DNA from 3 places in the Bacillus salitolerans genome. Region 1 is predicted to be linked to each of the others. Evidence: riboswitches for the same ligand, from Rfam matches in the RefSeq annotation. Region 1 holds a riboswitch; each other region holds the start of a gene.

Region 1 (3,242 bases):
CTAATGATTGGCCCTTTTCGTTTCTTACCATAAAAGCACCCACTCTCTATTAAGTAAGCTTATGATGGCTCCTCCTACTATTGCCACTCCATATGGATAAGTGGTTTTTAACCCATCTTTGTCAATCATTAATGGGATTTTCATTCCCATCTTAATACAGGCTGCTGAAAACAGAATGGACTTTATTCTCTTTATAGCCCCTTTTCTAAATAAGAGGATCAATACGCCCATGACTCCGCCTATAATGGCCATAAAGATGGCTGTTGTTAGCACAAACATGACTCCCTTTAACGCTCCAATAAGTGCTAACAGCTTCACATCTCCAGCACCCATTCCCCCCATAAAGTAAGGGATTAACAGAATCATAAATCCCACAACAAAGCCAGTAACACTAAACCATAGTCCAGATAAACCATCCATCCAAGCATTGGAACCAATGGCTACTACTAGAGCTGGAAAAATGACGATATTATATATTTTCCTTTCTCTTAAGTCAGTAAATAGACAAATGGTTAATATGATGAGCATAGTAAAATTAATCATTTTATCACTACCTCTATTAAACTGTTAGAACAAAAGCTCAGGGCGCCCCGTTTAGCCTAAGGCAGAAATGTTCCTAAATGTGAAAAAGGGTGCTTTTCCCTTTTTATTCATTTAAGGTTATTTGACCTTGTAGCTAGGTGCTGGATCTGGATTCCAAGTGACTAGCCCATTCTCTTGCTGAAAAACTTTTATACTTTCTTAATAATTTTGAAAAACTTGGCTAGCGACCAGTCCTTCGACGCCAGCGTTCGCCTATTTTTTTTTATGCAGTTTCCTATTTGTAACGCAATAATAAATACGCAGTTCTTTAACTACATGAAAAATTTAATACTTTCCTATGAGCTAAAAAGAGCCCCACGTTTTGAAAACGTATGGGGCATATACTATTAGTTGATATAAAATAAGTATTAAGGCTATAACTGATAAATTACTGACCTTCACGATTTAATACAGCATTTGATACTGTTTCAAACATAGCTGTAATTTCATCACGTAACGCTACTAATGCACCAACAGCTGCTACGGCGATAACACCTAGTACCAATCCGTACTCTGTCATCCCTTGCCCTTTTTCTTCTTTTATTAGCCCTTTTAGTTTGTTCATTATTAATCTCTCCCTCTTCATTTTTTATATAACAAAATTACTTGAATAGAATTATTGACCTTCACGATTTAATACAGCATTTGATACTGTTTCAAACATATTTGTTATTTCATCACGTAAAGCGATTAAGGCTCCAACTGCCGCTACCGCGATAACACCTAATACTAAACCGTACTCTGTCATCCCTTGTCCTTTTTCTTCTAAAAATAATCCTTTTAGTTTGTTCATCATGATCTCTCCCTCTTCATTTATTTGATTATTCCCTACTTAATAGTATGGCGAGAGCATTTTCAAACATTGCTGTAATTGCATCACCAAGTATATTGAACAACCCGATTACTGCAATTGAAACTAGTCCCAATACTAACCCATACTCGGTTAGTCCTTGCCCATTCTCTTTTAGACTTAAGTCTATTAATTTCTTCAACATACAACCTCCTTGAATTACACTTCAAATGAAAGGACATCTCCTACTTTTAAACCAGTAGATGCAACCGTTCCTTCAGGTAATTCAATGACTGACTTTGCTTTCCGATACACTTTCGTGACTTTTCTCGGTTGCATCGATTCAACAATACCTACAACCTTCTGGTTATCATCCATAAATAATACGTCAATGTTGTAATTCATGAAGTACGTATGAACCGATTGGCAGGGCATGATGTGAAGTGCACAGCCTGAAGGGAGTTCACTAGAAAACATTAGCCCTTTTAATCGTGTGAAAAATGTATTTGCTTGTCCGATCTGATTAGCTAACTCGAGCTTCGTTTTCAGGTTGATGAGCTTCACCCGCCTTTTCACCTCCTTGTAATTAAAATAGCCCCACCTTTACCGAAAGTGGGGTTTTAGCTATAAAAAATGAAACGCCCCTATTCTTTCGGTAACTGGCTGGCGTAGTGTGTTTTTATCACACCTTAGCCCCTTTAGCTTTGCGTCACTGATTTTCATCAGCTTTGCCTTTATCGAGAATCAGCGTTTATGCTTCTGACTGATCTCTTGTAACTATCATAGGAGATATAACGGAAAAGACATATCCATCATAGAGCTTATTTTCCTCCTGCTAAATTATTGGTCTTTTGTCACATTTCGTTAAAAAAGATAAAGAAAATTGCAAAAGAAGCTTCATTTAATACCAATTGTTGGCTTTTTGTAGTCCATGAAAACTAGTTAACTGACAGAATTATTAGAATTCTGCAAATTACTGAGCTAATTCGTGACCATTCAACTATTTATTTTGTAGAAATATGCTATGTTTTGTAACTTTAGCACTTCTTTTATCGAAACTATTCCTTTTCTTTTCATAGTTTGTATAATTATTCTGTACATCTTATTACATATTAATTGTATGGATTCGATGATTTCTAGATAGTAGGAGAAGAAAAATGCTTGAAGTGATGATTGAGGAAAAAAGAAAGAAAATGATTTTCTTAGCCCTGGAATTTGGGCTTACAGCAGAAGAAACCGTAATTTGTAGCCAAGAATTAGATGAATTAATCAATAAAAAACTAGGCATCTAACTAATATATACGGAATTTTACAACTAGAACATGTAAGACTTGTCAGATAGACGAGTCTTTTTTATTTTTCTAAAGATTTTACTGTGACTTCGTGAACATTCCCAGGCATTTATCCATATTATACTGCATGTAATCTATTGAAAAAGGATGTTTTTAATGCCTGCTATTGTCGGTGCAGTAAAAGTTATTAGTATAGGGGCCTCGAGTGTCTTCAATATTGGTGATGTATTTATGATGACACCAAATTCTACAGCAAAAACCTTTTCCGGGGCAGGATCCTTTAATACTGGTGATGGTCTGCGGGTTTATAATAATCAGAGTTCAACGAATACAGATGATAATGATGCCGTTGATCAACCTATTGTAGATTTCAATTAGGAGGGACCTGTGATGAATTTCTATATTAATCAAAATATATGTATTCACCAGTTGAAAGTTGGCAGTGTTTCCAATTCATCGGTTCTACAAATTGGAAGCGCTGGAATGATTAAACCACTCTCAAACCTTTATAATACAGGTGGTTTTAAAGAGGCTGCCCCAAAGGCTGTTAGTCCTTATACAGGGCCAGTTGAAGGTGG
Region 2 (3,242 bases), on a different contig from region 1:
CTGACATATTCCTAAATTTATTATAATCTTCCATATTTGGAGAATCAACACTTTTTTACAAATCACTGGCTAAACTTCTGATTAAGCTTGCATAGAATAGATTTCCACCTGTTTGGAATCCCTCAATAGCAACCTTTAAAAGGGCTTGATTTCTAAGACATATACCTTTGTAATACAATTGGAAGGAAGTTAACTCGCCCCTTTTCCTTTCAATTTCATTCAAAATTGATAAGCACTTATCTTGGTTTTCTTTCCCTTCCAATCTAGCATGATAATGGCAGACTTCTGCTCGATCTGATAAAAAGAGTTCATTAAAATCATTGTGTATTAGACGAATAAAATCATGCGTAGCTTCTAATTGTACTCTTTTTATAGTGAAATCCTTATTTACTACTTCTAATAAGGATAATGATTTTTTAATATATTGGATGCTCTGTTCATAATCATGTTCTGCATGTAACTGAGCGAGTAACGCATAGGCAGAAATTATAGGAAAATGATAAATGTTTCCAGAATTAATGATAGTCCAAGCCATTTCCCGTGCCTTTTCCTTTTCATTTCGAGCCATGAACACAGTTGATTTCATTTCCCATACCCTAATCAGCATAGAATGTTTGAAATAACTATCTTCAAGTTGCAATACTAACTCTGTAACATCATCTACTAAATCTAACATGACGTTCCAAGCATTAAGGTCATAAAAGCTATATAAAGTTAGGATCTCCATCATGACCTTAGATGTTTCTTTTGTAAAGTTCGTATTTAATTTTATTTGCTCAGTTCGCCTATACATTTCCTGTTTTTTATTAACAAAAGCACCACGATTTCTTTGCATTAACAATAGATATAGAGGAGAAAATTCTGGATTGTCAAATTTGTATGCCAATTCTTCGGCTAATTCGAAATATCCATTGTTCATTAAATATTCTAATATCATTGGCTCATTATCTGGACGATCGGAAAGTATACAAAATTCCCTCATTACTCGATTAAAGATATCTGGCTCGCCTTCGTATAATAATTCTGCCAATTTATAAAAATTTGAAAAATGAAATGCAGCTTTTCCTTTAAATATAAGAGTAACGTTAGCTGGTGTACATTCGAATAAAATAGAAATGTCTTTCTTTTTAATTCTTTTCTTTTTTAAATCAGCCTCTAGTCGGCACAAAAACTTAGTATACATATTATCACTTCACTTTCAAGTTTAATATCTATTTGCACGAATAGTCTAGAAGATTTGGAGTCGTATAAGCTGTATACTGTATATTTATCCTCTAGGCGTAGATAATAAAAAAGTATCCTACATAGGATACCTCATGGATTATCCCGATAGCTGGCTAGCATAGTTTATCACTTTAGCCCCTTAAGCTTTGCGTCACCACTTTTCAATGGTTTTGCCTTTAACGGATGTATATAGATATAAATTAGTACTTTTGTAATATATTATATTGAAACGAGAATGCTTATCAGTACAAAAGTAGTATATCTATTTATTTACCTCTTGACAATGCTATTTGGCAAAGTTGTTCTATATTTCCAATAGTATGAAACTTCTCTTAACTTACTCAACTTCCACTTGTTAATCTTATCCAGATATACCAACTCTCCTTTCTTACCTAATAACAATAGTAAAAAGGACTAAAATAAAGCATTAATCCTTTTTATCTTGCTACTAAGCGTTTTGGTTCATATTAGATAGTTCTATTACTCTCATTTGAATGGCTCCTTTAGTCCTTCGGAGAAGCTCTCCTGCTTCTTCATAAACTAAACCTTGTCGAAGCAAGTTCATTAGTTTTCGATCTTCCTCATCAGACCATCTTTCGTAAGCTCGTTTAGCTTGTGTTTGACGTTTACAAGCATCTTCTACCCAAGTTGGCTCAGGTAAGATGGAATACCTTTCATATTTCGTGAAATCAATCTTGTCTTGGTTCTTCTTTGCCCAATTCCAGAAGTCTTTCGGAGCAATCATTTGATAAGTACATTTCTTCCTAGTAACCTTCTCTTTTACAGGAAGTCCCTCATTTTTTTTCAGTTTTCCTAATTGGTAAGGTGTTGTTTTTAATAGCCTAGCTAATTCCTTAAGTGTCAATTCACCCTCATGATCTTTAGTACTAAGACCCATTCGTTTTAATTTAGCTTCCACTGAACCAATATCCCTATCTAAGGTAGTTGCAATTGTCTCCAAATCGAATTTTCCTACTATTTCATAGAGATATTCTTCTTCTTTGGTTGTCCAAATTCTATATGTTCGGACCATAATATATACTCCTCTCAACGTTAAAATGAAAAAAGGAGCAAGCACATGGTATCTGTACTTACTCCCTCTCTTTGTTTACTTTTTTATTAACAAACGGCTGCCATGTACTCATCCGGTATGAGATAATCCTGAGAAATGGTTCGTTCAATGGCATCAATATGTTGGACAGTGATATCCTTTTCCGTACGATTCACAACTACGGATAAGATTTCTCCAACACCAACCATCGAACTTGCGTCACCCATGTTTAACCAAATACGGTTCCCATCGGACACATGAACGTACTCATTCTCAATCCCGACAACTTGAACAGTCCATTTTTGCTCTCCCATTAAACCGTCTCTTATACGAGCTGTTGCCAGTTCAGAATATGATCCATCCAGTTCAATGTTTTCATCATCTTCAGATAAGTCTTCCATTGTTAGACAATCCTCAATTGGTTGTTGTTCCATCATCATATCTAACTGGTTTAACTCATCATCCATTGATACCGTTACGTAATTGTCGGGTTCCATACAATCAATATAGGAATCCTGAGACATAGGCTCTTCGTATTGCTCCGCTTGAGGCCCATTCACTTCTTGTTCAATCATTGAAAGAAATTGTAAGGTATCATCATTTAATACTGCTCTTTTAACCTCTGGTACTTGCGTAGTTTCAACTGGAGCAGATTCAACGACTGTTTCAGTGACCAACTCCATCTCCATTTGCTTTTCTTCTTGATAACTCATTACAAAATCATATGTTACCATTCGAGAAACACGGATAATGTCTGCTTTGATCATACAATATTGCTCCAATACATGAATCACTACTAGTTGAATGATAGATAATGCATCTACTACTGCAATTGTCATATTTAATATCTTCCTCTCATTTTTAATTAAAGAGAACATCCATAAGGATGTTCCATTTATGCAAACAACTCAAAGACTAACTGACCATCTGCCGGTTCAGCTTTCTTTTTACTTTTCTTCATTTGCTC
Region 3 (3,242 bases), on a different contig from region 1:
CATTACAGGTGGTCAAGTGATTGTTAATGAGTTTGATATTACAGATACGAAAGTAAACATAAACCTCGTTAGACAAAATGTTGGTATGGTGTTTCAGCAATTTAATTTATTTCCACATAAAACAGTGATAGAAAATATCATTCTATCTCCTATGAAAGTATTGAACCAAACAAATGAGGAGGCACAGAAACACGCTTATGCTTTACTCGATAAAGTAGGCTTACGAGAAAAAGCAAATTCCTACCCAGGAGAGCTATCAGGTGGTCAAAAACAGAGAGTTGCCATTGCAAGAGCATTAGCCATGAATCCAAAAATAATGTTATTTGATGAACCTACTTCATCCCTTGACCCAGAGGTAGTTGGGGAAGTTTTAGAGGTAATGAAGCAGCTCGCTAAAGAAGGTATGACGATGGTCGTGGTTACCCATGAGATGGGTTTTGCGAAAGAGGTAGGGGACAGAGTCCTATTCATGGATGGCGGCTATATTGTCGAGCAGAATATACCAGAAGAACTATTCGGAAACCCTCAGAACAATCGAACAAAAGTGTTTTTAAGTAAAGTATTGTAAAAAAGAGTAAGGGAATTCCTTGCTCTTTCTTTGTTTGCTCTTAAAGTCTTTTAAATTGAAACTAATTTTTGATTTGAACGTAAAAGTAATACAATAAAACAGTTAGAGATTACTATAAGTATGAGGGAGGCTAACAATGGATGTTTCCACAATACCGTGTTAAACCAAGCAAAAGCTCTTCAGTTCTAGGAATGGTTATTGGTATTATTTTTGTATGTATCGGGGTTTTTCAATTTATTTCAGTTGGAATTTTTGGAATAATATGGACTTTAGTGGCAGCTACTATTACTATTTATCATGCAGTTAACGTTTTTTCTAAAGAAGGTGTATCATCCTACCAGGTAGACGTTGGAGCACATAACAACACGAAAACAACATCCGAAGATATTGAAGCAGATATTCGCAAACTACATCGTTTAATGGAAGATAACATAATTAGTGAGGAAGAATACACTCGAAAGAAAGAAGAGTTATTAAATAAATGGTAAATACATTAGTCCCTTAATGAATAGCGTTTAAGTAAATGGATGAATAAGTTTATCCATTCTTTGGTAACGGTGTATTCTAAAGGGATAAAACAAAAGGTGCAAGTGCTCCGTTTAGCCTAAGGCAGAGCAAATGTTCCTAAATGAGAAAAAGGGTGCTTTTCCCTCTTACTCATTAAGGGTTATTTGATCTCAAGTGGCTGGGTGCTGGAGCTGGATTCCAAGTCACTAGTCCATTCTCTTGCTGAAAACTTTTTTACTTTCTAAAAAAAATAAAAAGGAGTGGATAGCCCACTCCTTACTTAGTTTGTACACCAATGGTTTTCTTATCAGAAACGCGTTTTTTGAACTCCTGTAACAGGTCATTCCCATGGAAGCCTTCTTCAATTAAATCGGTTAGGACACCTTCTGAAATATCTGCCTTCCCAACTAAAACAGCGTTTAAAAGGATACTCATGTTTTCTTCCATCATATTAATTGATCGAACGGTCGTGATAAAGGTCGCAGGGTCGTTATCTTTACGTGAAATCGTTGCCTCTATCTTTACTTCTTGATCTGCACTTTGAAGGGTAGAGAAGAGTTCCTCGTAACTTTTATCTACGTAGATCTCTATTAACCAGCGTCTTTCTTCGTCTTCTTTATTTATAACAAGTCCATCTAGTAAATGAATTTCTTGAGCTTTCACTTCATCGGTAGGGTGTGAAATTTTTAAGGAAACTAATTTAAAAGTTTTCATAGCTCCTCCTTCTCTCAGGTCATTTTTACCATTATAGCATGTTTTTCCATCTGCTGTAATTGTTGACTCAGGTTCTTAAAATCCCCTAAATTTCGACAAAAAATTAGTTATTTTTACATATGTTAACGATGTATTCCATCTGATAGAATGGGTATAAGTTAATTTTCATCTTCCGTTAATCGCAAACTCAGTGAAAGCTGAGGACGCAAAGCCACGGGCCTACAGCATTTGCCATGGTCGCCGGGTTGCCGAAGAAGGTGTGGATCGGATACCAGCCACCCTTAACCAGGTGGTTTTTTATGTTCAGATGGAAATTAACAAAACTTTATAGGAGGTTACGTTATGATGAAGAAATTACCTTTTTTATGCTTAGCAATGCTATTAACGTTCGGAACAGTAACACCTGCATTAGCTGAAGAGAGCACAACACCACAAGAACCAGTTTCTCCAGAAGAGCCAGTAGAATCAGAAGAATCTAGTACATCGGAAGAAACTACTGAAGCAGAAGAAAGAGAAACGGTAGAAGTAGAATTTGAGGATACGAAAAGCCTGGAATGGGTAAAAGAATCGATTGGTCGTATGAAGGTTAAAGGGATTTTTAACGGATATGGTGATGGTACATTCCAGCCGAATAAGCCTGTAACGAGAATGCAGTCCATTATTACAGCTGTGCGCTTACTTGGTCTTGAGGAAGAAGCGGTAGCGGCAGCATCATCTGAAACAATATTAGCGTTTAAAGACGCGGTCTATTTTGAAAAAAATCCTGAAGCAAAAGGCTACATCATTGTTGCGTTAGAAAACGGGTTATTTGATGCTTCAGAGGATAAGGTAGACCCAAATAAACCTGCTTCACGTGTATGGATATCTACTATTTTAGTACGTGCATTGGGATTAGAAGAGCAAGCACTTCAGTCTATGACAGATATCCCAAATTTTAAAGATGTGAAAGAAATTCCAGCTGCTTCGATTGGTTATGTTAATGTAGCGGTGGAGTACGGTATTTTTACAGGGACAGAGGCGGGATTATTCCAACCGAATAAGAACATTACACGTGCCCAAATGGCTGCTGTCTTAGACCGCACATCTACTAGTTTACTAGAAGAAAATGGTGCTACTACGATTCAAGGAGTAGTAACGGAAATAACAGAAGCGGAAGCAGCCTTGGAACTTACGGTTGAGATTTCAACAGGTGAAACATTATCATACTCGGTAGATGCTAAGCTTCTTGTTTCATATGAAGGGAAATTCCTTTCAGCAGATCAATTAGTTGTGGGTGATCCCATCCAGTTTTATGTCGAGGATGGAAAAGTACTAGAAGCGTCTATTTTAACAAAGGAGCAAGTAGAAACAGCATTAAATGCTCCGCTTGGTATTCAAGAGCTAAAGGTTGAAATCGAATTCGAAAATGATGGGGAAGTAGAAGTTAAATATAAGAATTCAAAAGGTAAAGTAG

Evidence for each region. A riboswitch is a leader RNA that binds a small molecule or an ion and turns the genes downstream of it on or off. The one in region 1 is predicted to bind cyclic di-GMP.
Region 2: another riboswitch for cyclic di-GMP. It lies ahead of ACFSCX_RS06305 (AimR family lysis-lysogeny pheromone receptor); the one in region 1 lies ahead of ACFSCX_RS01615 (DUF192 domain-containing protein).
Region 3: another riboswitch for cyclic di-GMP. It lies ahead of ACFSCX_RS10370 (S-layer homology domain-containing protein); the one in region 1 lies ahead of ACFSCX_RS01615 (DUF192 domain-containing protein).

Annotation. Positions count from the first base shown of each region.
Region 1 is NZ_JBHUEM010000003.1:12,883-16,124, reverse strand. It holds gene ACFSCX_RS01640 (TadE/TadG family type IV pilus assembly protein) at 1-31, opposite strand, end outside; gene ACFSCX_RS01635 (A24 family peptidase) at 25-543, opposite strand; gene ACFSCX_RS01630 (Flp family type IVb pilin) at 971-1,147, opposite strand; gene ACFSCX_RS01625 (Flp family type IVb pilin) at 1,199-1,378, opposite strand; gene ACFSCX_RS01620 (Flp family type IVb pilin) at 1,404-1,574, opposite strand; gene ACFSCX_RS01615 (DUF192 domain-containing protein) at 1,592-1,936, opposite strand; cyclic di-GMP riboswitch class I at 2,024-2,115, opposite strand; gene ACFSCX_RS01610 (aspartyl-phosphate phosphatase Spo0E family protein) at 2,530-2,664, shown strand; gene ACFSCX_RS01605 (spore germination protein) at 2,821-3,042, shown strand; gene ACFSCX_RS01600 (spore germination protein GerPB) at 3,055-3,242, shown strand, end outside.
Region 2 is NZ_JBHUEM010000005.1:74,089-77,330, forward strand. It holds gene ACFSCX_RS06305 (AimR family lysis-lysogeny pheromone receptor) at 56-1,183, opposite strand; cyclic di-GMP riboswitch class I at 1,326-1,409, opposite strand; gene ACFSCX_RS06310 (hypothetical protein) at 1,673-2,257, opposite strand; gene ACFSCX_RS06315 (hypothetical protein) at 2,344-3,114, opposite strand; gene ACFSCX_RS06320 (helicase-related protein) at 3,171-3,242, opposite strand, start outside.
Region 3 is NZ_JBHUEM010000014.1:51,042-54,283, reverse strand. It holds gene ACFSCX_RS10385 (amino acid ABC transporter ATP-binding protein) at 1-568, shown strand, start outside; gene ACFSCX_RS10380 (SHOCT domain-containing protein) at 709-1,056, shown strand; gene ACFSCX_RS10375 (YwpF-like family protein) at 1,352-1,789, opposite strand; cyclic di-GMP riboswitch class I at 1,960-2,042, shown strand; gene ACFSCX_RS10370 (S-layer homology domain-containing protein) at 2,132-3,242, shown strand, end outside.